Regions from separate parts of the Tessaracoccus sp. MC1627 genome, predicted to be linked through region 2. Evidence: predicted binding sites of a transcription regulator. Region 2 holds the regulator's gene; the other holds the start of a gene.
The links. The regulator HrcA, encoded in region 2, represses chaperone genes, less so after heat shock. The targets are predictions, from matches to a motif close to TTGGCACTCGNNNNNNNCGAGTGCCAA.

Region 1: groES (co-chaperone GroES) is a predicted target of HrcA. The motif match lies at 11,230-11,256, and genes of this name have one in related genera.

What each region holds. Positions count from the first base shown of each region.
Region 1 covers NZ_JACJGA010000009.1:36,649-51,728, reverse strand. The annotation lists gene H5399_RS16100 (DEAD/DEAH box helicase) at 1-13, shown strand, start outside; gene tsaE (tRNA (adenosine(37)-N6)-threonylcarbamoyltransferase complex ATPase subunit type 1 TsaE) at 34-954, shown strand; gene tsaB (tRNA (adenosine(37)-N6)-threonylcarbamoyltransferase complex dimerization subunit type 1 TsaB) at 951-1,598, shown strand; gene H5399_RS16085 (GNAT family N-acetyltransferase) at 1,595-2,080, shown strand; gene tsaD (tRNA (adenosine(37)-N6)-threonylcarbamoyltransferase complex transferase subunit TsaD) at 2,073-3,116, shown strand; gene H5399_RS16075 (ABC transporter substrate-binding protein) at 3,262-5,115, shown strand; gene H5399_RS16070 (ABC transporter permease) at 5,278-6,798, shown strand; gene H5399_RS16065 (ABC transporter permease) at 6,812-7,804, shown strand; gene H5399_RS16060 (ABC transporter ATP-binding protein) at 7,814-9,574, shown strand; gene H5399_RS16055 (8-oxo-dGTP diphosphatase) at 9,576-10,058, shown strand; gene H5399_RS16050 (class I SAM-dependent methyltransferase) at 10,037-11,203, shown strand; gene groES (co-chaperone GroES) at 11,347-11,643, shown strand; gene groL (chaperonin GroEL) at 11,653-13,236, shown strand; gene guaB (IMP dehydrogenase) at 13,349-14,854, shown strand; gene H5399_RS16030 (GuaB3 family IMP dehydrogenase-related protein) at 14,877-15,080, shown strand, end outside.
Region 2 covers NZ_JACJGA010000004.1:383,651-398,730, forward strand. The annotation lists gene tgt (tRNA guanosine(34) transglycosylase Tgt) at 1-751, opposite strand, end outside; gene H5399_RS10325 (16S rRNA (uracil(1498)-N(3))-methyltransferase) at 748-1,482, opposite strand; gene dnaJ (molecular chaperone DnaJ) at 1,479-2,639, opposite strand; gene hrcA (heat-inducible transcriptional repressor HrcA) at 2,671-3,675, opposite strand; gene H5399_RS10340 (MBL fold metallo-hydrolase) at 3,740-4,510, shown strand; gene H5399_RS10345 (inositol monophosphatase) at 4,524-5,303, opposite strand; gene H5399_RS10350 (DUF3097 family protein) at 5,332-6,177, opposite strand; gene H5399_RS10355 (hypothetical protein) at 6,192-7,004, opposite strand; gene H5399_RS10360 (ABC transporter ATP-binding protein) at 7,001-7,702, opposite strand; gene H5399_RS10365 (GntR family transcriptional regulator) at 7,699-8,076, opposite strand; gene H5399_RS10370 (CDP-alcohol phosphatidyltransferase family protein) at 8,159-8,719, opposite strand; gene hemW (radical SAM family heme chaperone HemW) at 8,760-9,950, opposite strand; gene H5399_RS10380 (glycoside hydrolase family 31 protein) at 9,973-12,456, shown strand; gene hrpB (ATP-dependent helicase HrpB) at 12,523-15,009, shown strand; gene lepA (translation elongation factor 4) at 15,014-15,080, opposite strand, start outside.

The DNA.
Region 1 (15,080 bases), on a different contig from region 2:
GGATCGTTGGTGAGGGCGTAGGATTTCGCGCCTATGGACACCGCCACCCTGTCGATCCGGATCGCCGATCCGGGCGATGCCGCCGAACTGCTGCACGTCATCCATGCGGCGTTCGCGGCGCGTCCCCCAGTGGACCCGCCAGCCGAGGCGCTGACCGACGAGGTTGCCGACATCGAGCGTGCCCTCACCGACGGCTACGGCGTCGTGGTGGAGCGCGAGGGAAGCATCATCGCCGGACTGCTCGTCGACCTCGCGGACGGGACCGCAACACTGAGACGCGTCTCGGTGCTGCCGTCGGCCAGCGGCCAGGGCGTGGCGCGTTCCCTCGTCGAGGGCGCCCTCACCGTCGCGGCGGATCTGGGCGCCCGGCGCGCCTCGCTGTTCGCGCGTGAGGAGTTCCCCCAGCTCGTCGACTGGTGGCGGGACCACGGCTTCGACGTCGTGGCGCCGGAGCCGCACGGCTTCCGGATGGGCCGAGACCTCCCCGTCGTCATCGACGTACCCACGGCCGACGACATGCGCCGGCTCGGCCGCGCGCTGGCCGCCGTGCTCGCCAAGGGCGACGTGATCGTCGCCACGGGCGATCTGGGCGCAGGCAAGACCACCCTCACTCAAGGCATCGGGGAGGGGCTGGACGTCGAGGGCCCCATCATCTCGCCCACCTTCGTGATCTCGCGCGTCCATCCCGCCCGCGGCGAGGGGCCGGCGCTGGTCCACGTGGACGCCTACCGGCTCGGCGACGCCTCTGAGCTCGCCGACATCGACCTCGACGCCACGCTTGCCGAGTCCGTGACCCTGGTCGAATGGGGCCACGGACTGGCCGAGTGGCTGGCCGAGGACCGCCTCGAGATCGACATCGTCCGCGGCATGGACTCGGACGTTCGCACCGTCTACCTCACCGGCTTCGGGCCCCGATGGGCCGGGGTCCTCGACGTCCTCAGGGAGGCGCCATGACCTGGACGCTGGGCATCGACACCAGCCATGTCGTCGCGGTGGGCCTGGCCCTCGACGGCGAGCCGCACACCCGCGTGCTGGTGGCGGACACCCGCGCCCACGCCGAGTCGCTCATGCCGTCGGTGCTCGAGGCCTGCGCCCGCGCCGGAATCACGCTTCGAGACGTCGACGAGTTCGCCGTCGGGATGGGTCCGGGGCCATTCACCGGCCTGAGGGTCGGAGTCGCCACCGCGTGGACCCTCGCACACGCCTCCGGCCGCGCGGCACACGGCGTGTGTTCCCTCGATGTGGTGGCCAGGCAGTGGGCGGAGGAGGGCGCCCCGGCCCAGTTCGTCGTCGCCTCGGACGCCCGCCGCAAAGAGCTGTACTGGGCCACCTACCTCGGCGACGGGACGCGCGTGTCAGACCCGCAGGTGAGCGCCCCGGAGTCGTTACCGGCCCTTCCCGTGGCCGGTGCCGTCCCCTCGGCGTTCCGGGCCCTCGTGGACGTCCAGGGCCCCGAGTCATTGGACCCGGCGCTCCTCGCGGCCCGGTGGCCGCAGCTTCTCCCCGCAGGCGACGAGCCGTACTACCTGCGCGCGGCGGACGCCTCCGTCCCTGGCGCACCCAAGTCTGCGCTCCCGCGGCTCAGGGCTCCCCGGTGATCGTCGAGACGGCCGTCGCGGAGGATCTCCCGGACATCCTCGCGCTGGAGGAGCACTTCGCCACGCAATGGTCCGAGGCCTCCTGGCGCCAGGAGGTCACCGGCGAGGGCCGGCTCGTGCTCATCGCGCGCCGCAAGAGCGGAGAGGCGGTGGGCGTGGCGGCCTTCCAGTTGGTCGACGACGTGGCGGACCTGCACCGCATCGTCGTGGCGCCACATCAGCGCCGCCTCGGATTCGCGCGCGTGATGCTGATGGCCGGCCTGCAGTGGGCCATCGGCCGTGGGGCGAGGCGGATGCTGCTGGAGGTCGACGCGTCCAACACCTCGGCCATCCAGCTGTACCAGGGCTATGGTTTCGCGGCCGTGGCCACCCGCCCGGACTACTACGGACCCGGTGCCGACGCGCTCATCCTTGAGCGGAGGCTGGAGGGCGTCGACGCGGACTCCGTCGGCATGTGGGACATGGAGGACAACGATGAGTGAGCCATTGGTCCTCGGCCTCGAGTCGTCGTGCGACGAGACCGGTGTCGGGATTGTCCGTGGACGGACGTTGTTGGCCAACGAGGTGGCCAGCTCGGTGGATCTGCACGTCCGCTTCGGCGGGGTGGTGCCCGAGGTGGCCAGCCGGGCCCACCTCTCGGCGCTGATTCCCGCCCTGGAACGCGCCGCCGAGAAGGCGGAAGTGGACCTGTCGGACCTGGACGCCATCGCGGTGACCGCCGGCCCCGGCCTGGTGGGCGCCCTCGTCGTCGGGGTCGCCTCGGCGAAGGCCCTGTCGGCCTACCTGGGCAAGCCCCTCTACGGGGTGAACCACCTGGTGGGCCATGTGGCGGTGGATCTGCTGGACCACGGGCCGCTGCCCATGCCGTCGCTGGCGCTCCTGGTCTCCGGCGGCCACACCCAGCTGCTCCACGTCGAGGACATCGCCACCCGGATCACCGAGGTGGGCTCCACCATCGACGATGCGGCCGGCGAGGCCTACGACAAGGTCGCCCGCCTGCTCGGGCTGCCCTACCCGGGCGGGCCCGTGATCGACAGGGCAGCCCAGGAGGGCGACCCCACCTTCATCCGCTTCCCCCGCGGCCTGACCGCGCGGCACGACATGGCCAGGCACCGGTTCAACTTCTCCTTCTCAGGGCTGAAGACCTCGGTGGCGCGCTGGGTGGAGCAGCGCCGGCTCGACGGCGGCGAGGTGCCGGTGGCGGACGTCGCGGCCAGCTTCCAGGAGGCGGTGTGTGACGTGCTGACGGCCAAGACCATCGACGCAGCCCAGCATCTGGGGGTCAACTCCATCCTGATCGGCGGCGGCGTGGCCGCCAACTCCCGTCTCCGCGCGCTGTTGGAGGAGCGGGCCGGGGAGGCCGGCATCGAGCTGCGGCGCCCGCGCCCGGCGCTGTGCACGGACAACGGGGCCATGATCGCCGCTGTCGGCAGCGAGGCCATCCGCGCCGGCGTGCGCCCGTCGGGGCTCGGCTTCTCGGTGTACTCCGGGCTTCCCGTGGGCACCATCGTCGTCTGATTTTGTCGCGCCAGGACACAAGTTAGTAACGATCTGGCGTCAAACCCCAGATGGCCTAGCCAATTTGAACGTGCCTTGGCTATGTTCGCTGGCATCACTCGGCCCATTCGGGCCTCTTCCGTCGTTCGACGACTTAGGAGAAAGAATGAAGTTCCAGGGAACCAAGGTGTCCCTCGGCCTGGTCTTGAGCGGAGCACTCCTGCTCGGCGCCTGCACCAGCCCAGAACCCACCGACCCCGAAGACGCTGCCTCCGGTAGCGCCTCGGCGACCGCGTCCGCCAGCGAGGGTGCAGGCGGCGGCGACGCCGCGGCCGGCTGCCTGCAGGACGTCGGCATCACCGAGACCGCCGACGGCGAGGTCCGCTTCACCGCAGGCCCCGGCGACTGGAGCGGCTACAACACCATCACCAACGGCACGTACTCCACGTACAACTCCGTCATCGCCGCCCACATGTTCTCCAATTTCGTGTACTTCGGCACCGACGGCACGATCTGCGACAACACCGACTTCGGCACCTACGAGGTCACCTCGGAGGACCCGCTGACGGTGGAGTACACCATCAACGAGGAGGCCGTCTGGTCCGACGGCACCCCGGTCACCATCAACGACTACCTGATGGACTGGGCCGCCCAGAACCCCGAGTTCATCGCCCCCGGCTTCGCCACCGGCGAGGACCCCGAGGCCGCGGTGTTCGACCACGTGTCCACGTCGTTCGCCCAGTACGTCTTGGAGGGCCCGGAGGGCGAGGTGGGCTCCAAGAACTTCACCGTCGTCTACACCAACCCCAACCCGGACTACCGGATCATGGTCACCGCGCCGCTGCCCGAGCACGTGTTGGCCGCGCAGGCCGGCCTCGAGCCCGGCGCCCTGGCCCAGGCCGTCATCGATCGCGACGCGGAGACCGTGAAGTCCGCCGCCGAGTTCTGGAACACCGGCTGGATCTTCAACCCGGGCGAGCTGCCCGAGGCGTCGGTCACCCCGTCGTCGGGCCCCTACATGATCAAGGAGGGCGGCTGGCAGGCGGGCAACTCCCTGACGCTGACCGCCAACGAGGACTACTGGGGCACCCCGGCCGCCACCCGCGACCTCGTGTTCCGCTTCATCGACGACGCCCAGCAGGTCCAGGCGTTGGGCAACAAGGACGTCCAGGTCATCCAGCCCCAGGCCACGGTGGACACCGTCGGCCAGCTCGAGGCCCTCGGCTCCGCCGTCTCCATCGAGTCGGGCTCGTCGCTCACGTGGGAGCACCTGGACTTCAACTTCCGCGAGAACAACGTCTTCGGCAATCCCGACACCGGCCTGACGCTGCGCACGGCCTTCGCACACTGCGTGCCCCGTCAGCAGATCGTCGACACCCTGATCGCGCCGATCGCGCCCGACACGGTGCTCATGAACGCCCGCGAGGTGTTCCCGTTCCAGGACAACTATGACGAGATCGTCGGCGTCTCCTACGACGGCCGCTTCGACACGGTTGACCTCGAGAAGTCCAAGGAGCTCGTTGCCGAGGCCGGCATCGCCACCCCGATCGACGTGCGCCTCGGCTACCGCGCGGGCAACCAGCGCCGCACCGAGACCGTGGCCGCCATCCAGTCCTCCTGCAAGGAGGCCGGCTTCAACGTGATCGACTCCAGCGCCGAGGACTTCTTCACCAACGCCAACGTCAACGGCGACTACGAGGTGGCCCTGTTCGCGTGGGCCGGCTCCGGTCAGATCACCTCCGGCGAGAACATCTACGCCACCGCCAAGCCGCAGAACACCTCGGAGTTCAGCAGCGAGATCGTCGACGCGGCCTGGGCCGAACTCGTCGCCACCCTGGACGAGACGGTTCACCTCGAGCAGACCAAGATCATCGAGAAGGAACTGTGGGATCAGCTGCACGGCATCCCGCTGTACGCCCACCCGCTGGTCGTCGCCTACGACTCCACCCTGAGCAACGTGCGGGCCACCGCCACGCAGGATCAGGTGTCGTGGAACGCCCCGCAGTGGGTCGCCAAGTGATCCGTGACTGACGCCTAGTCAGCCGCAGGGATGGGGCAGGTGACGTTCGCGCCACCTGCCCCAACTGGCGTTCCACCGCCCCTTCATCACAGCTCAGCCCTGCCGTAGGATGCGGCGAATGGGTGCCGACGTTGGCACCCGAACCATGTCAGAGGACCGATCTTGCTCAAGTTCATCGCGAAACGCCTGGGGATATCGCTGGCGATTCTCCTGCTGGGGTCACTGCTCCTGTATGTGCTGGTCATCAACTCAGGAGACCCGCTGCAGGATCTGCGGGAGTCCAACGACCCGAACCGCGAGAACCGCATGCGCCAGCGGATCGAGACGATGGGGCTGAATCTTCCCTGGTACGAGCGCTACCTCGACTGGTTGGGGGGCGCTTCGAAGTGCCTCATCGGGCAGTGCGACCTCGGCGTGGCGCTCAACGGCCAGTCCGTCAACGCACTGGTGGCGGTCGCGGCCGCCTCCACCCTTCGCCTCGTGGTCTTCGCCACCCTGTTGGCCATCACCACCGGCGTCATCCTCGGCATCATCACCGCCATCCGCCAGTACAGCGGCTTCGACTACGGCGTCACCCTCTTCGCCTTCATCGCCTTCTCCCTCCCCGTCTTCTGGCTGGGCGTGCTGCTCAAGCACTACGCAGCCATCGAGTTCAACAACTGGATCGTCGACGCAGACCTGAGCTGGCCGGTGATCATCGGCGTGGCTGTGGTGTTGGCGTTCATCCTGCAGGCCGCCATGGGGGGCGACCTCAAGCGTCGCCTCATCACGTTCGCAGCCATCGCGGCCGGCGCGGCGGCCATCCTCATCTACTTCGACGCCGTGACCTGGTTCCGTCGTCCCGCCATCGGCATCCCCGTCTACGTCCTCGCGGTCCTCGGCGCCGCGGCGCTGGTGATCATGCTCACCTCCGGCTTCCAGAACCACCGCGTCCGCAACGCCGTCGGGGCCACCGCAGCAGTCTCGCTCGTCGGGTACATCGCGATGCGCGGCTACCTCATGGACAACGGCTCGGTCGCGGTACTGCTCATCTGCTTCGCGGCGGCGATCGTGGCCGGGGTCGCGGCCGGCCAACTGCTCGGCGGGTTCTCCAGACGCCAGGCCACCTTCTCCGCCGTCGTCACAGCGCTGCTGGCCTCGCTCCTGGCGGTCAGCGACCTCCTCCTCTCCAACTGGGCCCAGTACCTGGAGGAGCAGCCCCGCCCCATCCCGACCATCGGCTCGATGACGCCCAACTACGAGTCGACTTTCTGGATGCACTCGATCGACACGCTCACCCACCTGGTGCTGCCCACCGTGGCGCTGACGCTGATCTCCATCGCGTCCTACACCCGCTACACCCGGGCCTCGATGCTGGACGTGCTCAACCAGGACTACATCCGCACCGCGCGGTCCAAGGGCATCTCGGAGCGCAAGGTGATCACCCGGCACGCGCTGCGCAACTCGCTCATCCCGCTGGCCACCATCGTGGCGTTCGACTTCGCCGGGCTCATCGGCGGCGCGGTGATCACCGAGACCGTGTTCGGCTGGCAGGGCATGGGCAACCTCTTCCGCACGGGCCTCGCCCAGGTGGACCCGGCGCCGGTGATGGCGTTCTACCTCGTCACCGGCACCGCCGCGGTGATCATGAACATGGCGGCCGACATCGCCTACGCCATCCTCGACCCGCGGATCTCCCGCTAGGAAGTGGCCCACCATGACTGACACGAACAACGCCGCGCAGCTCGACGAGGTCCACGAGGCCGACTACGAGATCGAGTCCATGCCGGACGAGACCACGACCACCGACAAGTCCTACTCACAGGGACAACTCGTCCTGCGCCGGTTCGTCCGCCACCGTGGCGCCATGATCTCGTTGACCATCCTTGTGCTGATCATCCTGCTGGCCACCACGTCCATCGGCTTCGGGCCCATTCCCGGATGGTGGCCGAAGAACCACGTGGACCTCTATCCGGTAGCTCTCCCGGGTGGCGCGCCCACCCTGACCCTGTGGCCCTTCTCGATCGGGGAGCACCCGTTCGGGCAGACCACGATCGGCAAGGACTACTTCGCCCTGGTCATGCTCGGCACCCAGAACTCGCTGACCATCGCCTTCACCGTCGGCATCGGGGCCACGATCATCGGCACCCTCGTGGGTGCGGCCGCCGGCTACTTCCGCGGCGTCGCCGAGTCCTTCCTCATGCGCGTCACGGACCTGTTCATCATCATCCCCACGCTGGTGCTGGCCGCCGTCCTCGGCCGGATGGCCGGCAACGTCGGCGGCATCTTCGCGTTGGCCGGCATGCTGGCCATCGTGTCCTGGACCGGCCTGGCACGCCTCGTGCGCGGCGAGGTCCTGTCGCTCCGCGAGCGGGAGTTCGTGGCCGCGGCGCGCGCCGTCGGCACGTCCTCGTGGCGGATCATCGTGCGCCACATCCTTCCCAACGCCCTCGGCACGATCATCGTCAATGCCACCCTGCTGATCTCGGCCGCCATCCTCGTGGAGACGGCGCTGTCGTTCCTGGGCTTCGGCGTCCGCCCGCCCAACACATCGCTCGGCCTCCTCATCTCGGAGAACCAGAACGCGCTGAGCACCCGTCCGTGGCTCTTCTGGTGGCCGGGCGTCTTCATCGTCTCCATCGCGCTCTGCGTGAACTTCATCGGTGACGGTCTCCGTGACGCGTTCGATCCCCGCCAGCAGATGGACTGAGGTACTCCCATGACCACCACCCCCCGTTTCACCGGCGAGAACCACGTCCTTAAGTTCGACGAGCTCGACGTCCAGTTCCGCACCGAGTTCGGCACCGTCCACGCCGTCAAGGGCATCACGCTCAGCGTTGAGCCCGGAGAGGTGATGGCCCTGGTGGGCGAGTCCGGCTCCGGCAAGTCGGTCACCGCCACCACCGCGCTCGGGCTGCTCCCGAAGACCGCCCGCATCCAGGGCGAGACCCGCGTCACGGACCAGAGCATCGGGACGCTGTCCGGCCGACAGCTGAGGTCCATCCGCGGCAACCGCGTTGCCATGGTGTTCCAGGAGCCCATGACCGCACTCAACCCCGTGATCAAGATCGGCGAGCAGCTCACCGAGTCCATGGAGGTGCACGGCGTGGCCTTCGGGCGCGAGGCGTGGGACCGCGCCGTCGACCTGCTCAACGCCGTCGGCATCCCCAACGCCGAGCGCCGTGCCAGCCAGTTCCCGCACGAACTGTCCGGGGGGATGCGCCAGCGCGTGGTGATCGCCATGGCCCTGGCCTGCGACCCCGAGGTAATCATCGCCGACGAGCCCACCACGGCCCTGGACGTCACGGTGCAGGCCGAGATCCTGGACCTGCTGCGATCGCTCAAGGACAAGCTCAACACCGGCATCCTGCTGATCACCCACAACATGGGCGTGGTGGCGGACATGGCCGACAACGTGGCGGTGATGTTCAAGGGCAACATCGTGGAGCGCGGCCCCGCAGAGCAGGTGCTCCTGCACCCCACCCACCCCTACACCAAAAAGCTGCTGGCCGCCGTGCCGCGGCTCGGCCAGGGGCACGGACAGTTCGGTGTGGCCCCCCACCCGGTGAGCCCCACGGCTGAGGCGGCCCTGGAGGTCGACGAGCTCGTGGTCGAGTACCACCGCGCGGGCAAGAAGCCGTTCCGCGCCGTCGACGGCGTCAGCTTCGGCGTTCGTCGGGGGGAGATCGTCGGCCTGGTGGGTGAGTCCGGCTCGGGCAAGTCCACCATCGGCCGCGCGCTGCTCGGGCTCATCCCGTCGGATTCCGGCCAGGTCCGCGTGTTGGGGGAGGATCTGCTCTCCCTCAAGGGCCAGGCGCTCAAGGGCCTGCGCAAGCGGATCGGCGTCATCTTCCAGGACCCGGCCGCCTCGCTCAACCCCCGGTTCCCCATCGGGGACGTGATCGCCGAGCCGCTCAGCGTGCACAAGGTGGGCGACGCCAAGACACGGCAGGCGCGGGTCCACGAACTCCTGGACGCGGTCCAGCTCCCGCGCACGGTCTACAACCGGTACCCGCACGAGTTGTCCGGCGGCCAGCGGCAGCGCGTCTCCATCGCCCGCGCCCTCGTGCTCAGCCCGGACCTGCTGGTGGCCGACGAGCCCACGTCGGCGCTCGACGTCTCCGTGCAAGCCTCGGTACTGGCCATGTTCACCGCCCTCCAACGGGACTTCGGTTTCGCGTGCCTGTTCATCTCGCATGACCTGGCGGTGATCGACTCGCTGGCGCACCGCGTCGTCGTCATGCAGTACGGCAAGATCGTGGAGAAGGGCGAGCGCGAGCAGGTGCTGCTCAACCCGCAGGAGGAGTACACCAAGCGCCTGCTGGCCGCAGCGCCCGTGCCGGACCCGATCGAGCAGCGCCAGCGGCGGCAGGCCCGCCACGAACTGCTCAGATCGCTCGGGGACGAGATGGTGGAGTTCGACACCCGCGAGCTGGACTTCGATGGAACAGACCGCACCCAGCGCCAACCCCGGCCCTGACATGGCGTACGCGCCCGAGCTGACCACGCTGGGCTACATCGTGAGCCCGGACCGGCGCCGGGTCCTGCTCGTGCATCGGATCTCCCGGTCCGAGGACGAGCAGCTCGGCAAGTTCAACGGCCTCGGCGGCAAGGTCGAGCGCGACGAGGACGTCGCCTCGGCGATGCGTCGCGAGATCCGCGAAGAGGCCGGAGTCGAGGTGACCTCGATGCGGCTGCGCGGCACAGTGTCCTGGCCGGGCTTCAACGGGCGCGACGTGTTCGGGTTCGTGTTCCTCGTCACCGGCATCGACGGCGAGCCGTACCCCTCGAACCCGGAGGGGACCCTGGCCTGGCACGACGTCGACACGGTCATGGAGCTGCCGATGTGGGACGGGGACCGGCACTTCCTGCCACTGGTCTTCGACGAGACCGTGCCCCAGTTCCACGGCGTCCTGCCCTACGACGGCGGGCACAGCGTGGGATGGCGGTTCTCGGCGGAATGACCGGGCGGGAGGCCGCCCTCGCGGCCGCGATGCGGGAGCCGGATCCGTCGTCGCTGGGCGCCGCGTCCCGCCTGCGCGCCGGGTTCGGCCCCGATGAGGCCGCGTGGGCGCTGACGCAGGCGGCGCTGCGCCGACGGGCGCGGGCCAAGTTCGCCCGTGCCGACGAGATGCTGTTCACCCACGCGGGTCTGGAGCAGGCCACCCGCGACCCGGTCCGCCGGTGGCGCGCGGCGCTCTTCGCTGCGGCCGGGGTGGAGTCGGTGTGGGACCTGGGCTGCGGAATCGGGGCCGACGCGATGGCCCTGGCCGAGGCGGGGCTCGCTGTGCACGCCGTCGACGCCGACCCCGCCACCGCCGAGGTGGCGTCCTGGAACCTCGGCCTCGTGGGCGCCGGCCCGGGCGCGGTGGCGCGCGCCGAGGAGGTGGCGGTGCCGGAGGGCGACGGCGTGTTCCTGGATCCCGCCCGCCGCACGGCGAAGGGCCGCACCTGGAACGTGGCGGACTTCACGCCACCGTGGTCGTTGGTGCTCGATTACCTGGCCTCAGCCAGGTTCGTCGCCGTCAAGCTCGGCCCGGGACTGCCCAAGGAACTCATTCCCGACGGCGTGCGCGCCACGTGGGTGAGCGACGGCGGCGACGTGGTGGAGGTGTCGCTGTGGAACCGGCTGCCCGAGGGGCGCTCGGCCGTGCTGCTGAGCGACGGCGCGGTCCTGGAGCTCGCCGGCGCGGGGGAGGGGCCGCCTGTCGCCGCGCCGTTGGGGCGCTACGTCTACGAGCCGGACGGCGCCGCCATCCGGGCAGGCCTGGTGGGGGAGTCGGCCCCGGGGGCCTGGCTGCTGGACCCGCACGTGGCCTACCTGTCCTCCGACGAGCCCATCGACACGCCCTGGGCCACCCGCTTCGAGGTCCTCGACGTGCTCGACCACTCCGTCAAGGCGCTGCGCCGGTACGTCCGCGAGCGCGGCATCGGCACGCTGGAGATCAAGAAACGCGCCATCGACGTGGACCCGGCGGCGCTGCGCCGCGAGTTGAAGCCCAAGGGCAGCGCGGCGGCCACGATCATCCTCGCACGCACCGTCGACGGGACGGTCGCCATCATCGCGAAGCGGTCCGGACAGAGCACTTCTGGCACTCGGCTTGATTGAGTGCTAAACCCCGGATAACGTAGGTGCTGGCACTCGACCCTGTCGGGTGCTAATGGTCGGACGGCACCCGCGACGACGCCCGGCCACTTCACACTGACCTACAAGCCGGCCTCCGGGTCGGATATGACAGAAAGGTGTTTGACGTGGCAACCACGATCAAGCCGCTCGAGGACCGGATCCTCATTCAGCCCCTTGAGGCCGTCCAGACCACCGCTTCCGGCCTTGTCATCCCCGACACCGCCAAGGAGAAGCCCCAGGAGGGCAAGGTCATCGCCACCGGCCCCGGCCGCATCGATGACAAGGGCAACCGTGTCCCGCTCGACGTCGCCGAGGGCGACATCGTGATCTTCTCCAAGTACGGGGGCACCGAGGTCAAGTACGACGGCCAGGAGTACCTCCTGCTGAACGCCCGCGACATCCTCGCCGTCGTCAGCAAGTAAGGACCACACATGCCGAAGATTCTCGCTTTCAACGAGGAGGCACGTCGCGCGCTTGAGCGCGGTGTCGACGCCCTCGCCAACACCGTCAAGGTCACGCTCGGCCCCAAGGGCCGCTACGTGGTCCTGGACAAGAAGTGGGGAGCCCCCACCATCACCAACGACGGTGTCACCGTCGCCAAGGAGGTTGAGCTCGACGATCCCTACGAGGATCTCGGCGCTCAGCTCGCCAAGGAGGTGGCCACCAAGACCAACGACGTCGCCGGTGACGGCACCACCACCGCCACAGTGCTGGCCCAGGCCATGGTGCACGCAGGCCTGCGCGCCGTGACCGCCGGGGTCAACCCGATCGGCCTCAAGCGAGGCATCGACAAGGCCGTTGAGGCCGTCGTCGAGCGCCTCCGTGAGAACGCGCGCCCCGTGGACACCACCGCCGACATGGCGTCGGTGGCCACCATCTCCTCCCGTGACGAGCAGATCGGCGATCTGATCGCCGAGGCGTTCGACAAGGTGGGCAAGGACGGCGTCATCACCGTCGACGAGTCCAACACGATGGGCACCGAGCTCGAGTTCACCGAGGGCATGCAGTTCGACAAGGGCTACCTGTCCCCGTACTTCGTCACCGACGCGGACCGGATGGAGGCCATCCTCGAGGATCCCTACATCCTCATCAACAGCGGCAAGATCTCGTCGATGAACGACCTGCTCCCGCTGCTGGAAAAGGTCATCGCCGCCAAGGGCACGCTGTTCATCGTGGCCGAGGACGTCGACGGCGAGGCCCTGTCCACGCTGGTGGTCAACAAGATCCGCGGCACCTTCACCTCCGTCGCGGTCAAGGCGCCCGCCTTCGGCGACCGCCGCAAGGCCATGCTGGAGGACATCGCGATCCTCACCGGCGGCCAGGTCGTCGCCCCCGAGGTGGGCCTCAAGCTGGACCAGGTCGGCCTTGAGGTGCTGGGGCGCGCGCGTCGCATCCTCGTCACCAAGGACAACACCACCATCGTCGACGGTGCGGGCGAGCACTCCGAGGTCAGCGGCCGCGTTGCGCAGCTGCAGGCCGAGATGGCCCGCACGGATTCGGACTGGGATCGCGAGAAGCTCCAGGAGCGTGTCGCGAAGCTGGCCGGAGGCGTGTGCGTCATCAAGGTCGGCGCCGCCACCGAGGTGGAGCTGAAGGAGAAGAAGCACCGCATCGAGGACGCGGTGTCGGCCACCCGCGCTGCCATCGAGGAGGGCATCGTCGCCGGCGGCGGCTCCGCCCTCATCCACGCCGGGGAGGTCCTGGCGGACCACCTGGGCCTCGAGGGCGACGAGAAGGCCGGTGTCGACGTGGTGCGCAAGTCCCTCGTCGAGCCGCTCCGCTGGATCGCCGAGAACGGCGGCGAGGCGGGCTACGTCATCACCTCGAAGGTCGCGGAGATGGAGGTCGGCCACGGCTACAACGCCCGGACCGGCGTCTACGAGAACCTCGTCGAGCACGGCGTCATCGACCCGGTGAAGGTGACGCGTTCCGCGCTCGCCAACGCCGCGTCCATCGCCTCGCTCCTGCTCACCACCGAGACCCTCGTGGTGGACAAGCGCGACGACGAGAGCTGACCGCTCAAGAGCGCCGCAGGGCCCCGTCCGGTTCGTCCGGGCGGGGCCCTGCCGCATAGACTGGCCGGACTTGGGGCAGCAGAGACGAGAAGGTGGACGTGTGTTCGAGGAACTGACCGGCGCTGGAGTGCCTAGCCCCTTCGCGGCGCTGGGCCTGACCTTCGATGACGTGCTGCTGCAGCCCAACCAGTCGGACATCATCCCTTCCCAGGTGTCCACCAGCACGCAGCTGACCAGGCGGGTGCGGCTCAACGTCCCGCTGGCCTCGGCGGCCATGGACACGGTCACCGAGTCCAGGATGGGCATCGCGATGGCGCGCGAGGGGGGCATCGGCATCCTGCACCGCAACCTCTCCATCGAGGACCAGGCGCACATGGTGGATCAGGTCAAGCGCTCCGAGGCGGGGATGGTCAGTGACCCCATCACCGTCAGCCCTCAGGCCACCATCGGTGAGGTGGACGAGATCTGCGCCACCTACCGGATCTCCGGCACCCCCGTCGTCGAGGCCGACGGCACCCTGGTGGGCATCATCACCAACCGCGACATGCGCTTCGAGGACGATCCCGGCCGCACCGTCGGTGAGGTCATGACCCGGATGCCGTTGGTCACCGCACCCGAGGGGGTCTCGAACGAGGAGGCGCTGGCGCTGCTGGCCAGGCACAAGGTGGAGAAGCTGCCCATCGTCGACGGCAAGGGCAAGCTCACGGGCCTCATCACGCTGAAGGACTTCGTGAAGGCGGACAAGTACCCGCATGCCGCGAAGGACAGCCAGGGCCGGCTTCGGGTAGGGGCAGCCGTCGGGTTCTTCGGGGACTCGTGGGACCGGGCCATGGCGCTCGTCGAGCAGGACGTGGACGTCATCGTCGTGGACACCGCTCACGGTCACTCCCGAGGTGTGGTGGAGATGATCAAGCGGCTCAAGGCGGAGCCGGCCGCGGCGGAGGTGGACATCATCGGCGGAAACGTGGCCACCTACGCCGGCGCCAAGGCGCTTGTGGAGGCAGGCGCGGATGGGGTGAAGGTGGGGGTCGGCCCCGGCTCGATCTGCACCACGCGCGTGGTGGCCGGCGTCGGCGTGCCCCAGGTCACCGCGATCTACGACGCGGCCCGGGCCTGTCGGCCGGCCGGCGTGCCGGTGATCGGCGACGGCGGACTGCAGTACTCCGGAGACATCGCCAAGGCCCTCGTGGCCGGCGCCTCGTCGGTGATGCTCGGCTCCCTGCTGGCCGGCTGCGAGGAGAGCCCCGGCGAGTTGGTGTTCATCAACGGCAAGCAGTTCAAGAGCTACCGGGGCATGGGGTCGCTGGGCGCGATGGCCGCCCGGGGTCGCAAGGCCTCCTACTCCAAGGACCGCTACTTCCAGGGTGACGTCACCGCGGACGACAAGCTCATCCCCGAGGGAATCGAGGGTCAGGTCGCCTACCGTGGGCCGCTGGCCGCGGTGGCCTACCAGCTCGTGGGCGGCCTGCGGCAGTCCATGTTCTACTCGGGCGCCGGGACCATCGCCGAACTGCAGGAGCGCGGGCGGTTCGTCCGCATCACCTCGGCCGGTCTGCGAGAATCGCACCCGCACGACATTCAGCTCACCGCCGAGGCGCCCAACTACTGGTCGCGCTAGAGACCCAAGGAGAACCGTTTCCATGTACGAGCTCGGGCGCAGCAAGCGCGCCAGCCAGGCCTACGCGTTCGATGACGTGGCGATCGCCCCGGCGCGCCGCACGCGGGGCGAGGACGAGGTGGACCTCACCTGGAAGATCGACGCGGTCTCCTTCGACGTGCCCATCGTTGCGGCGCCGATGGACTCGGCGATGTCGCCTGCCACCGCCATCCGGATGGGGCAGCTC
Region 2 (15,080 bases):
CGAAGCCGTCGAACGACTGCCCGTCCACGTCCAGGTCGGCGAGGTCGCGCGCGGCCCGGCGACGTAGATCCTCGTACTGCGCCCCCTGGATCACCCCGAAGAGGGCCTGGTACGGCCTGCCTTCGCGCTCGAGCGTGAGCCGCCGATGCTCCGCGAGGCAGCGCACTGCCCAGCTGTGCGTCCGCTCAACCGAGGACTCCTGGTAGGCGCGCGTGTTCATCAGCGTGGTCAACTCGTCGAAGGCGAACATGACGTCCGCGCCGAGCTGGTGCTGAATGCGCATCGATGCCTCCGGCGTGAACCGGTGCCGGGTGCCGTCGAGGTGGGACTTGAAGGTGACGCCGTCGTCGTCGACATGCGCCATCCGCGTCTTCCCCTCGGCGATGACGTCGTCGTCGGCCAGCCCGGTGGTGTCCATCGCCAGCACCTTCTTGAAGCCCGCCCCGAGGCTCATCACCTGGAACCCGCCAGAGTCCGTAAAGGTGGGCCCCGGCCAGTTCATGAAGCGGCCCAGCCCGCCGGCCTCGTCGATCAAGTCCGAGCCCGGCTGCAGGTAGAGGTGGTAGGCGTTGGCCAGTACCGCCTGCGCGCCCAGGCCGGCCACCGCCTCCGGCAACACGGACTTCACGGTGGCCTTGGTGCCCACCACCACGAACGCCGGGGTCTGGATCTGCCCGTGTGGGGTGTGGATGACGCCCGTGCGACCCCCCGCATCCTCGAGCCGCTCGCCGACCTCGAATGAGAAGCTCACGGGCGCCTGGCCAGCACATCCAGCTGGCCGAGCGCCACGGCGGCCGCCGTCGAGGTCCTCAGGACGCCGTCGCTGATGGTGACCAGCTGCGCGCCGGCCGCCACGAACCGGTCGAGTTCCTCGGGCGCGATGCCGCCCTCGGGCCCGACGATCACCAGGCCGGTGCCCTCCTCGGGGAGTTCGACGTCTGCGATGTGCTGGGACGCGTCCTCCTGCAGGACCAGCGCCACGTCAACGCCGGCGATGGCGCCCACGACGTCCGCAGTGGACACCGCCAACACCTCGGGCACGAACATCCGCCGTGATTGCTTGGCCGCCTCGCGGGCCGTGGCTCGCCACTTGTCCAGCGACTTGTCCGCCCGATCGCCCTGCCAGCGCACGATGGAGCGGGCGGACTGCCACGCCAGGATCTCGCGGGCGCCCAGCTCCGTGGCCATCTGCACCGCGAGGTCGCTGCGGTCCCCCTTGGCCAGTGCCTGCACCACGCCCCAGACGAGCGACGGCGAAGGGGCCGCGATGACCTCGAGGATCCTGGCCACCAGTTGGCGCCGGTCCGCCTCGATCACCTCGGCCCGAACCCCGATCCCGCGGCCGTCGGACAGCAGGACGTTCTCCCCCACCGCGACGCGCTTGACCGCGACGGCGTGGTGAGCCTCATCCCCCGTCACGACGACCAGCTCACCTGGTGACAGGTCGCCCGTGAACTCGGCGAGGAAGAGGGGGTCGGTCACGAGAACCACTCGGAGAGCTTGCCGAACACTCCCTTGTGCCCCTTCGCCGCGATGGCCTCCGGGACCGATTCGTCGCGCTCCTCAGCGAGGAGGCGCAGCAGCTCGCGCTGCCGGTCATCGAGCTTGGTGGGGGTCTGGACCAGCAGTGTGACGCCCAGGTCCCCGCGGCCGCCGCCGCGCAGTCTCGGAACCCCGCGCCCCTTGATCCCGATCCGGGTGCCCGCCTGCGTCCCGGCCGGGACCTCGACGGACACGGTGCGGTCCTCTACCGCGGACTGGTCCCAGTCGGCCTCGAGAGTCGCGACGTCCACCGTGGTCCCCAGCGCGGCCGCGGTCATCGGGAGCCTGACCACCACCTCCAGGTTGTCGCCCTCGCGGCGGAACGTCTCGTGGGGCAGCACGGACAGCTCCACGTAAAGGTCTCCGGCAGGTCCGCCGCCCGGGCCCACCTCGCCCTGCCCCTCCAGGTGGATGCGGATGCCCGTGGACACGCCGGCGGGAATCCGGACCTGCAGCGTCCGCGTGGTGCGCACCCGTCCCTCGCCGGAGCACTCACCGCACGGACGCGGGATGACCGTGCCGTATCCGCGGCAGGTGGGGCAGGCCTGGGCGGTGCGGATGTCGCCGAGGAAGCTGCGCTGGATCTGGCTGACCTCGCCCGCGCCGTCGCACGTGGTGCAGGTCACCGGCTCCGAGCCGGGCTCGCCGCCCGCGCCGCTGCACTTGGGGCACACCACGGCGGTGTCCACCTTGAGAGGCTTCGTCACGCCGAAGACCGCCTCGTGCAGTTGGAGGGAAACCCTCACCAGCGCGTCCTGGCCTTGACGGACGCGGGATCGGGGGCCACGCCCCCCTGCCGCGCCGAACATGGCGTCGACCAGATTGGAGAAGTCGAACCCCCCGGCGAACCCGCCGCCGAAGCCGGAGAAGCCGGCGCCCTGGCTCATCGGGTCGCCGCCCCGATCGAACACGGCGCGCTTGTTGGGGTCGCTCAGGACCTCGTAGGCCTCGTTGAGTTCTTTGAACTTCTCGGCCGCGCCCTCTTCCTGGGCGACGTCGGGGTGCACCTTCATGGCGCGGCGGCGGTAGGCCTTCTTGATGGCCTCGGGGGTTGCGTCCCGCTCGACGCCAAGGATGTCGTAGTAGTCCTTGCTCATATCTTCTTGCTTCAGCCTTCGGGTGGGGGATCTAGCCTTCGTTGAGGAATCTGCTCACGTACCGCGACACTGCTCGCACCGCGGAAATATGGGACGCGTAGTCCATGCGGGTGGGTCCGACCACGCCGAGGCTGGCGGAGCGCTCCACGCCGTAGCCGGACGCGATGAGGCTGCTGCCCCGGAATCCCTCGGCGGTGTTCTCTTCGCCGATGCGCACCGTCACGTCGTCGCCCGCCGCCTCGCCCAGGAGTCGCATGAGCACCACCTGCTCCTCCAGCGCCTCCAGCAGTGGGCGCAGGTTGGTCTCGAACGCCTGGCTTGAGGCGAGGTTGGGCAGCCCGGCCACCACAACGTGCGCGGCCGGCTCGGCGGCGATGGCCTCCAGGACCGCGGCGACCACCGGGCCCGCGAACGGCCTGTCATCGGGTGCGACTCCCTCCAGCATGGCGGCCAGGGCCCCGGCCGCATCCGCCGGCGTCCGTCCGACAATGGCCTCGGCGATCCGGTTCCGCAACGCCTGCAGCCGGCCCTCGTCCGTGAGCGGAGTCTCCAACATGGTCTGATCAACGCGCCCCGAGGATTGGACCACGATGACCATCAGGCGCTCGGGCGTCAGGAGCAGCAGCTCGACGTGGCGCACCTGGGTGCGCTGCGCCACCGGATACTGCACGATGGCCACCTGGCGGGTCAGCTGGGCCAGCAGCCGGACGGTGCGCATGACCAGATCGTCGACGTCGGCGGTGCCGTTGAGATAGGTGGTGATGGCGCTGCGCTCAGCGGGCGACAGCGGCTTGATGTGGGCGAGCCTGTCCACGAAGAGCCGATAGCCCTTGTCGGTGGGGATGCGGCCGGCGCTGGTGTGGGGCTGCATGATGTAGCCCTCCTCCTCCAGCACGGCCATGTCGTTGCGGACCGTGGCGGCGGAGACGTCCAGCTTGTGGCGTTCAACCAGCGCCTTGGAGCCGACCGGCTCGCGGCTGGCCACATAGTCGGTCACGATGGCCTTCAACACGTCCAGTTTGCGGTCGTCGAGCATGTCACCTCCCAGCTGGCACTCATAGACGGCGAGTGCCAGTGTAGCTGCATCTATGCTGGCTGCCATGACGCTGATCTGGACCCCCGTGACTCCCCGCGTGTACGTGACCACGCTCGATCAGCACCGGGTCAACGTGGGACTCATCGTCGGTGATGACGCGGCACTCCTCATCGATGCCGGTAACACAGCCGCCGAGGGCGCCGAGCTGCTGGCCTCGGCCACCGCGCTGGCGGGTGTCCCGGTGACGCATGTGGCGCTGACGCACGGCCACCACGATCACGTCGGCGGCCTCCCAGGCATGTCGGGTGTCCAGGTGGTCGCGCACGAGGACCTGGACGACCCCGGGGTGACACGGAGGTTCTCGATGGCCCTGGCGCTGCACCTCGGCGGACAACGGGTGGAGCTGCTGCACTTCGGCGAGGCGCACACCCGCGCGGACATCGTGGCGTTCGTCCCGGAGGCGAACGTGGTGTTCGTCGGGGATCTCCTGGAGGAGGGCGCGGACCCGCAGATCGACGAGTCCACCTCGCTTGCCAACTGGCCCACCGTCCTCGACGGCGTACTCGGCGCCAGCAGCTCCCTCACCAGGTTCGTTCCCGGCCACGGGGCGGTGGTGGACCGCGAGTTCGCCTTCGTGCAGCGGGCGGAGATCGCGATGCTCTACAGCTCGTGCGAGATGCTCATCCAGCAGGGTGTGCGGGCGGAAGAGGCCGCCACCGCCGTCGAGTGGCCCTTCGGCCCGGAGACTCTTGCCCTCGCCCTGCCCAAGGCCTACGCCGAGTTGGCGGCCAAGGGTGTGGAGCCGAAACGGCAGCTGCCCATCCTCAACCTGTGATCTGATCCTGTGGTCAGCTCTGGTGAACGGGCCACGTCTCCAGAGCGGTCTGCCAGGTGTCGGCATCCCGCGCCACGATCAGCCCCCCGCTCCGTGTCTGGAGGCCGTAGTCCACGCCGTCGACCGTTCTGCTCACGCCCCCGGACTCGGTGACCATGAGCGACCCCGCGAGATGGTCCCACGGGTGCAGGGTGGAGTACACGAGGAAGTCCACGTCACCATGCAGCACCATCGGGTAGTCGAATGCGCAACACCAGGCGCTCCGGGTGACGGGGCTGAGGCGTCCAGCTGCCGTGAACCCGTGCAGAGCACGTTTGGCCGTCGCCCCTAGTGGGAGGCGCCCGTTGGGGGTCCGCGCGATGGGGGCGCCGTTGAGCGCGGCGCCTGCGCCGTGCTCGGCCACGTAGGCGCGGCCGGTCTGCGGCTGATAGATCCAGCCACGGGTGGTGACCCCGTTGCGCACCTCCGCCAGCATCACGCCGTACTCGTCGCGTCCTGAGACGAAGTTGCGCGTGCCGTCGATGGGATCGATGAGGAACGCGTGCTCTGCCCCGTGGACACCGTCGAGCAGGCTCGGGTCGGCGAACACGCCCTCCTCTCCGACGATGACTGCCGATGGGTAGACGCCACGGAGGAGCCCACTCAGATACACCTCGGCTTCGCGGTCCGCCACGGTGACGAAGTCTCCGGGATTTTTCTCCTCGACGTCACCGGCGGCCAGCTGCCGGAAGCGCGGAACCACCACCTCTGAGGCCGTTTCCTTCAGCAGGTCCAGGATGCCTTGGGTGTCCATGGGACTCACCCTATCGGCGTGTGGGCGATCACTCGTCTTCGAGATGGTCCTGGGTGACGAAGTCGATGAGAGTCTCCACCTTGGTGAGCAGCTGGGGCTCCAGGTCGCGCCAGGAGGCCACGCGCGCGAGGATGGCCTGCCAGCCGCGCGACACGTCGGCCTGATCCTCGTGTGGCAGCCCCATCGCCTTCAGGGTGCCCTTCTTGAAGTCCACATCCCTGGGCACCTGGGGCCAGGACTTCAACCCGACGCGCTGGGGCCGGACCGCCTGCCAGATGTCGATGAACTCGTGCCCCTCGACCAGCACCGTGTCACGGTAGCCGGCCGTGTAGACCTGCTTCGCGATCCGGGATTCCTTGCTGCCCGACACGAGATGGTCGACGAGGATGCCGAGCCGCCGCCCCGGCTCGGGAGCGAATTCAGCAACAATCCCGGGGAGATCGTCGATGCCCCCCAGGAACTCGACGACGACGCCGACGTGACGCAGGTCCTCGCCCCACACCTTCTCGATCAGCTCCGCGTCGTGGCGACCCTCGACGTAGATGCGGCTGGGCAGCGCCACCTTCGCCTTCACCGGTTCGGCGGAGGCTCGCGAGCCCGAGGCCGTGTACCTGGGCTTCGACGGACCGCCCCGAAGCCGGGGCTTGAGCGCGACGGGTTGGCCCTCGAGCAGGAACCCCGGGCCGAACGGTGCCGAGCGTCGCTTACCCTTCCGGTCCTCCAGCACCACCAGGCCGTTCTCCCAGCCGACGACGGCGCCGCAGAAGTCGTCGAACTCGACCACCTGGTCGAGCTCGACGGCCACGTCGCGGGTCTGCTTCAGGTGGGCCTTCTGCCATCCGGGGGTGAGCACGTCCTTCGAGTATCTGTCCACGGGGCGCGAGGCTATCAGCGCAACTCCGCCTTCTTGGCGAACGACACCGACCCCCACACGATGGCCGCGAACGCCACCGCGAAGATGCCGAGGAACACCCCGACCGGCACGATGTTATTCGAGTCCATGGTGAGGATGTCCGGCAGCACGTCGGTCCGGACGCGCAGGGCACCGTCGAGGTAGGTCACCTGCAGCGGGATGAACGCGCCGAGCAGGCCCGCCAGCTGGCAGGCGACGTAGAAGAGGAACCACACCAGCACCGGGCCGCCGAGCCCCAGCTTGTTGCTCCACGACTCGCTGCCCACCGAGGCGGCGAAGAAGTACGACGCCAACCACTGCAGCGGGAGCAGCATCAGCAGAGCGACGACTAGGACGACGGCCCACCCGGGGGTGCCGGTGATGACGTCCCACCCCCTGGCGAGGGAGCGGTTGAGATCGGCCACCGTGCTGCCTCCGGTCACCGCAAAGCTGATGGCGCAGATGTACAGGAGGCCCAGACCCACCAGGACGGAGAGCAGGCTCAGCGCGTAGGCGTGGGCCAGCTTGACCCAGTAGATCGTGGTGCCCTTCACCGGGAGTGCGCGCGTGAGGTAGCCGGTCTTCGAGTAGGAGGAGCGGTAGAACTCGATCCCGAGCGAGATCGGCACCAGGGCAGGCACGGCCACCGCGCCGACGGCGCTGAGCACGGCGAAGAGGATGTTGAGCGGGGCGGGGAGGACGACGGCCAGCAGCGTGGAGAGGCCCGTGATGGCCAGGCCGGCCAGGACGATGAGGCAGAACCAGCGCAGCGTGCGGCGGGCCTCGTGCTTGAAGAGTGTGGCGATCATGAGCGGTAGACCTCCCGGAACAGCTGGTCGATGGACTGGTTGCGCTCGGCCCTGAGGTCGTCGACGTCTCCCGTGAGCAGGATCTTGCCGTGGCGCATGAGCGCGACGGCGTCGAGGACGGGCTCGAGGTCGTGGATGAGGTGGGTGGAGATGACCACCAGCGCGTCCTCGGGGAGGTCGCGCACGATGGCCTCGAGCAGCACGTCGCGGGCGGCGGGGTCGACGCCGGAGATGGGCTCGTCGAGCAGGAACACCTTCGCGTCGCGCGACATGGCCAGGGCGATCTGCACCTTCTCGCGCATGCCCTTGGAGAGGGTGTTCAGCTTGCGGGCGGGGTCGAGGCGGAAGAACTCCAGCAGGCTTCGGCACTTGGCCTCGTTGAAGTCGGCGAAGAAGTCGCCGAAGATGCCGATGCAGGCCTCGATGGTGTCGCCGTCGGCGAGGAAGCTCGAGTCGGGCAGGAAGCTGAGCATCGACTTCGTCTCGGGGCCGATGGGCCTGCCGTGCACGAGCACCTCGCCTTCATACTGGGTGAGGGCGCCGGCGAGGATCTTCAGCAGCGTGGTCTTCCCGCTTCCGTTCTCGCCGAGCAGGCCGACGATCTGGCCGCCGCCGAGCGTGAGCGACAGGTCGTTGAGCGCGGGCATCGGCCCGAACTTCTTGGTCAGGTGGGCGATGTGGATCGCCGGTGCGGTCATGATTGGGTTCCTTCCTGGCTGGCCGACCAGCGTCGGCCGAGGAGAGTGCGGGCGTCGTCGAGGCTCATGCCCAGACCCTGCGCCCGCCTTGCGTAGTCGGTGGCGGCGTCGGCGGCCAGGGCCAGCCGCGCCTCGGTGATCAACCCCGCGTCGTCGGTGACGAACCGGCCGGCGGTTCGCTCCGGGTGGCTGAGGCCGAGGCGGTCGAGTTCGGCCAGGGCCCGTTGGACGGTGTTGGGGTTGACCTTGAGCTCGCCCGCCAGGTCCCGGACGCCGGGGATGCGCTGCCCCGCCCTCCACTCGCCGACGACGATGCGGCGGGTGAACTCGGCCTGCAGCTGGATCCAGATCGGGCTGCTGGTGTCGAAGTCCATGTCCACCTCCTCATGTGTCGTTGTATTAGTTGCTTAATACACTAACACAAGGAGGGGCCTGGGAGAAGTGCACGGTGGCGGATCAGTGGCCGCGTCGCTCGTGGAAGGCGATGTCGCGGCCGAAGGAGAAGACGAGCAGGGCAAGCGCCACCGCGATCACGGCTTGTCCCACCCAGAGCGGTAGGAACGGCGCCAGAGCCGTCACCAGCGCCACGGCCTGAAGCGCGGCGATGATCCGTCGCGACTGACGGAAGGGCAGCGGCAGGAGCCAGGCCGGACGGATGAGCCCGCCGAGCCAGAACAGGTAGCGGGCCAATCCGATGCCCAGGGCCCAGGGCGCCCAGGGGAACACCGCGATGCTGAGGACCAGCAGCACGGCCGAGTCCGCCTCCGTGTCCCACCGAGAGCCGCGCGCGGTGACAGTGCCGGTCCGGCGGGCGACTGGTCCGTCCACGGCGTCGAGCACGACGGTGGGTAGGGCAAGCAGGAACAGCGCCCAGCCACGGTCCGGGAGCAGGCCGAGGTGGGTGAGCACCACCAGGACGGCGCAGCCGACGCCGAGGGCGGCACGCGTCAGCGTGACCTTGTCGGCCGGTGTCAGGCGCAGCCCCGCCCGCTCAGCCACGGGCGTCGGCGTGCTCATCGCCCGAGCGTAGCGTTGCGGAAGCCGGTGTGAGCCAACCTCAGTCGAGCAGGCCGAGGATCACGCCGTCGGCCAGCAGGCGGCCGGGTCGGGTCAGACGCAGCCGCAGGCCGTCGCGGGTGGCCAGCCCCTGCGCCACCACGCCGTCGACCCTCGCCAACTCCGACGGCGTCAGCACCCCGAGCGGCAGGCCGTCGGCCAGGCGGAGCTCCAGGAGGACTCGCTCGATCCGCCGGTCGTCGTCGCTCAGGACCTCGCGCGCCAGGGCCGGAGATTCCCCCGCCGCCAGCGAGGCGGCATAGCTGCGCGGATGCTTCCGGTTCCAGAACCGCACCCCGCCGATGTGGGAGTGCGCGCCGGGCCCGATGCCCCACCAGTCCGCGCCCCGCCAGTAGGCCAGATTGTGCCGGCACTCACCGCCCGCCCTGGCCCAATTGCTCACCTCGTAGTTCGCGAAGCCGAGCGCACCCAGGGTCTCGTCGGCCACCAGGTACTTGTCGGCCAGGTCGTCGTCATCGGGCATCGCCACCTGCCCGCGCTTGACCTGCATCCCCAATCGGGTGCCCTCCTCGACGATGAGCGAGTAGGCGCTGACGTGGTCGACGGGGGTGGACGTCACCGCGTCGAGGCTCGCCCGCCAGTCGTCCATCGACTCGCCGGGGGTGCCGTAGATGAGGTCGAGCGAGACGTGCTCGAAGCCCTCCTCGCTCGCCCAGCGCGCAGCGTCGAGTCCGCGGCGGGGGGTGTGCACGCGCTCCAGCACCCGCAGCACGTGCGGCACCACCGACTGCAGGCCCAGCGAGAGCCGCGTGAACCCGCCCCCGCGGAGCGCCGCCAGGTACTCCGGGGTCAACGTGTCGGGGTTGCCCTCCGTGGTCACCTCGGCGTCGGGCGCGAGCTCGAAGCGCTCCCCGATCGCCCGGAGCAGCCCGATCAACTGCTCGGCGGGCAGCATCGTCGGGGTGCCGCCGCCGAAGAACACCGTCTCCACCCGGCGCGGCCCGAGCACGCGGGCGGCGAGATCGAGCTCGGCGACGGCGGCCCCCAGGTAGGTGTCCGGCGACAGGTCGCCCAGCTCGCTCGGGGTGTAGGTGTTGAAATCACAGTATCCGCAGCGGGTGCGGCAGAACGGCACGTGCACGTACAGCGAGAAGGGCACATCGCCTGCCAGCGCGGCCTCGGGGAGGGAACCGTCGACCGGGGCCGGGTCGCCGTCTGGGAGCTGTGCCATACCGGCAACCATAATGGGCCCCATGACTTCGACGGATCCAACGCTTCGCCAGGCCACCCCGGACGACTACCGCGGGGCGCATTCGACGCCCCGTGAGGGCTCGACGATCACCGGTGACCGCTATCGGATCACGGTGCTCACCGACGGGCTGCTCCGATTCGAGTGGTCGACCTCCGGCGAGTTCGAGGACCGCCCGACCACGCTGGCGATCTTCCGCGATCAGCCCACGCCAGAGTTCGAGGTGGTGCGCACAGAGCGGGGCCTGCGCATCCAGACGTCTCGTTTCGACCTCAGCTACGACGAACAGGCACCCACCGCCGCCGGGCTGCAGGTGCAGGTGCGCGGCAAGGTGACCGCCCACCAGTCGGTCTGGCGCTACGGCGACCAGTCGACGCTGCCCGCGTGGCACCAGCAACCCGACTTCCAGCAGCGCGTGCCCGCGCGCGGCAACCTCGGCGGCACCGCCCGCACGTTGGACGAGGCCAACGGGCCCGTGCCGCTCGAGCCGGGCGTGCTGTCGGAGCGCGGGTTCGCCGTCGTGGACGACTCCGAGTCGATGCTCTTCACCGCCGACGGCTGGGTCGAGGCCCGCGAGCGGCGCGGCCGGGCGGAGTATGAGGACCTCTACGTCTTCGCGTTCGGGCACGACTTCGCCGCCGCCCTCGCCGACTTCCACCGCCTCTCCGGCACCCAGCCGGTGCTGCCGCGCTGGGCGCTCGGCAACTGGTGGAGCCGCTACCACCGCTACACCGCCGACTCCTACCTCGAGCTGATGGACCGGTTCGAGGCCGAACGGATCCCGTTCAGCGTCGCCGTCTTGGACATGGACTGGCACCTGACCGACGTCGACCCACGCTTCGGCGCCGGCTGGACCGGGTACACCTGGAACCGCGAGCTGTTCCCCGACCCCGAGTCCTTCCTCGCAGAGCTCCACCGCCGCGGCATGCGCACCACCCTCAACGTGCACCCCGCCGACGGCATCCAGCCGCACGAGGACGCCTACCCGGCCATGGCCGAGGCGATGGGCATCGACCCGTCCACCGAGCTCTCGGTGCGCTTCGACGCCGCAGACCGCACGTTCATGGAGAAGTACTTCTCGCTCGTCCACCACCCCCTGGAGGACGAGGGCGTCGACTTCTGGTGGCTCGACTGGCAGTCGGGCCCCCACTCACGGGTGCCGGGCATCGACCCGCTGTGGGTGCTCAACCACACCCACTTCCTCGACAACGCCCGCGGCGGCCGCACCCCGCTCACCTTCTCCCGCTACGCCGGGCCCGGCTCGCACCGCTACCCGGTGGGGTTCTCCGGCGACACGCACATCACGTGGGAGTCGCTGCAGTTCCAGCCCTACTTCACCGCCACCGCCGCCAACATCGGCTACGGATGGTGGAGCCACGACGTGGGCGGCCACATGTTCGGCTACCGCGACGACGAGCTGATGGCGCGGTGGACCCAACTGGGCACCTTCTCCCCCATCCTCCGCCTCCACTCCTCCAACTCGCCCTACGCGGGCAAGGAGCCGTGGCTCTACGCGGAGCCGCACCGGACCGCCATCGCCGAGGCACTCCGGCTGCGCAACCGCCTGGTGCCCTACCTGCACACCATGAACCGCACCCAGAGCCAGGCCGGGGCCTCGCTCGTGCGCCCGCTGTACCACGTGCACGGGCAGATCGAGGCGCGCCAGTTCCCCAACGTCTTCTATGTCGGCACCGAGCTCCTGGTGGCCCCGATCACCGAGCCCGCTGATCGCGAGACGCGGATGGGGGCTGCCGCCGCGTGGCTGCCCCCGGGCCTGTGGTTCGACCTGCAGACGGGCTACCGCTACGACGGCGACCGCCGGATCCAGCTCCACCGCGACGCCACCGGCATCCCGGCGCTCCTCCGCGCAGGGGGCATCGTGCCGATGGCCACCGACGACCTGCAACCCGCCGAGGCCAACCCGGAGGCGCTCACCGTCGTCGTGGCGGCCGGCGCGGACGGCAGCTTCGAGTTGATCGAGGACGACGGCGCCGGCGCCCTGGCGACGACGCGGATCTCCATCGGGGATGGCGAGCTGCGCGTCGAGCCGGCCGAAGGCGCCGTCGACGCGCTCCCCGCCACCCGCGACTGGACGTTGATCCTGCTCGGCTTCGACGACGTGCACGAGCCACATCTCGACGGCGCCGGCCAGGTGACCGAAGCCGCACGGCTCGACGGCGCGCGCCAGCTCCTGCGCGTCGCGGGCGTGCCGCGGGAGGCGGGCTTCGCCGTGCGCGCCGAGGGCCTGCGCGGCCTGGGCTCCAACCCGGTGCTGGAGCGCGTGGAGTCGTTCCTCCAGCAGTCGCAGATCGGCTTCTCCCTCAAGGAGGCCATCGCCTCGCGGGTGCGGGAGGGCGGCATCGCCACGCTGTCTGAGCTTCCGGCGCTCCGCGTGAACTCCCCCTCCGGCCTCGAGGAGCCCCACGCCCGCGCCTCGGCCCCCGTGATCGGCGCCCTCACCGAGCTCCTCCTGGCCAGCCGCGACTGATCCCGGCGCATCCACCCCGCCCTCAGTGTCCCCCCGGGGCTGCGCCCGGCACGGCACAATGGGGCGATGCCCACCCTCGCCCAGCTCGCAGCCGACGGCGCGGGCCTGCCGTTCGCGGCGGCCGCCGACGCCCTGGCTGACGCCGTCCGCACACGGGGCGTCGCGGTGGTCGAGGCGCCACCAGGCACCGGCAAGACCACGCTGGGGCCGCCCATCGTCGCGGGGCTGGTCGACGGGCGGGTCGTGGTCACCCAGCCTCGCCGCGTGGCGGCCCGCGCCGCCGCCCGCCGCCTGGCCTCCCTCACCGGCACCACCCTCGCGGAGCTGATCGGCTTCACGGTCCGCGGGGAGCGCGCCGTCGGCCCGGGCACCCGGATCGAGATGGTGACCCCAGGCGTGCTGCTCCACAGACTCCTGCGCGACCCCTCCCTGGAGGGCGTGGGCGCCGTCATCCTCGACGAGGTGCACGAACGCGGCCTCGACACCGACCTGCTCGTCGGCCTCATCGCCGAGGTGCGCGAGATCAGGCCAGACCTGGCCGTGGTGGCGATGTCGGCCACCGTCGACGCCGCCGGGTTCGCGGCCCTGCTGGGCGGCGGCGAGCCCGCGCCCATCGTGGGCGTGCCGGCCGTGCTCCACCCGCTCGAGTCCCGCTGGGCGCCGGGCCCGTCCCCCCTCGACGCGCGCGGCGTCACTCGCTCCTTCCTCGAGCACGTGGCCGCCACCACCGACGCGGCCTTCCGGGAGCGGCCGGGTGACGGCGACGTCCTGGTCTTCCTGCCCGGGGTCCGCGAGGTGCGCCACGTGGCCGCCGCCCTCCGCTCCGACGCCGAGGTGCTCGAGCTCCACGGGCAGTTGACCCCCAGGGAGCAGGACCGCGCCGTCGCAGGCCGCTCGCCCGGAGACCGCCCGAGGATCGTGGTGGCCACCAACCTCGCCGAGTCCTCGCTGACGGTGGGCGGCGTCCGCGCGGTGGTGGACGCCGGGCTCTCCCGCGAGCCGCGCCGCGACTCCGGGCGTGGCATGTCCGGGTTGGTCACCGTGCGCGCCTCCCGATCGTCGGTGGAGCAGCGCGCCGGCCGCGCCGCGCGTCAGGGCCCGGGGGTGGTCTGGCGCTGCTACGACGAACGTACCTACAGCGCGCTCCGTGCACAGGTGACGCCCGAGTCGCAGACCGGCGACCTCACCGGCGCACTCCTCTCCCTGGCCGCGTGGGGAGCCCCCCGAGGCGAGGGCCTGGCCCTCCCCAGCCCGCTGCCGCCTGGGTCGGTCCGCGACGACGAGGCCGTGCTGCGCTGGTTGGAGGCCGTCGACGACGACGGACGCATCACCGCCCACGGCCGCCGCCTGGCCGAGGTCCCCGCCTCACCTCGGTGGGCCAGGGCCCTGCTCGACGGGGCCCCGGCCGTCGGCAGCGCGGTGGCGGCCGGGATGGTGGCCGCCATCGAGCTGGACGTCGACGGCGACCTGGCCGGCGAGCTGCGGGCACTGCGAGCCGGCACCCATCCGCAGACGAAGCGCTGGCGCGCGGAGGCGGCCCGGCTGGAGCGGCTCGCGCCCGATGAGGCCGGCGTAGGCGCGCCGCCCGGAGCCGTCGTGGCCCTCGCCTACCCCGAACGCGTGGCCAGGAGCACCGGCGAGGTCTACCTGCTGGCCTCGGGCACCCGCGCCGGAGCACCGCCCGCGTTGGCCGGCCACGAGTGGCTCGCGGTCGCCGAGGTCACCCGCGCGGTAGGGACGGCCGCCGGGGGCACCGGGGCCATGATCCGCTCCGCGGCCCCCATCGACGAGGCGACTGCCAAGCGGTTCGCCGCGCCGCTGCTGGTCAACGAGGTGCGCGGTCAGCTCTCCGGCAGCAGGCTGCGGGCGCGCCGGGTGACCGCGCTGGGGGCCATCGAGCTGACGTCCACCCCCGTGCCCGCCTCGGAACTCGGCGCCGCCGCCGTCGAGGGCGTCGTCCGCTCCGAGGGCCTGGGCGTGATCGGCTGGTCGGACTCGGCCGATGCGCTCCGCCGTCGGCTCGCGTTCCTCCACCGCCACGTCGGTGAACCATGGCCGGACGTCTCAGACGAGGCGCTGCTCGCCCGGCTGGATGAGTGGCTCGCGCCCGAGTTGGCGAGGGCCGCTCAGACCGGGAACCTCGGCGGTATCTCGCTCACCGCACCGCTCAGGCGGCTGGTGCCCTGGCAGGTGGCGACCAAGCTCGACGAGCTCGCGCCCGAGCGCCTCGCGGTGCCCAGCGGATCACACGTCAGGCTCGCCTACCCCGCGCACGACCACGACGGCCGGGTGGTCTGCGCGGTGAAACTGCAGGAGTGCTTCGGGCTGGACCGCTCCCCCACTGTGGCCGACGGCCGGGTGCCGGTGCAGTTCCACCTGCTCTCCCCCGCCGGGCGGCCGCTGGCCGTCACCGACGACCTCGCGTCCTTCTGGTCCGGCCCCTATGCCGGGGTCCGCTCGGAGATGCGGGGCCGCTACCCCAAGCACCCGTGGCCGGAGGACCCGTGGACGGCTCAGGCCACCGCGCGCACGAAGCGACGGATGGAGCGGTAGGGAACTACTTCTTCGGCGCCTCGGTGGTCGACAACGCGGCGACGAATGCCTCCTGCGGCACCTCGACACGG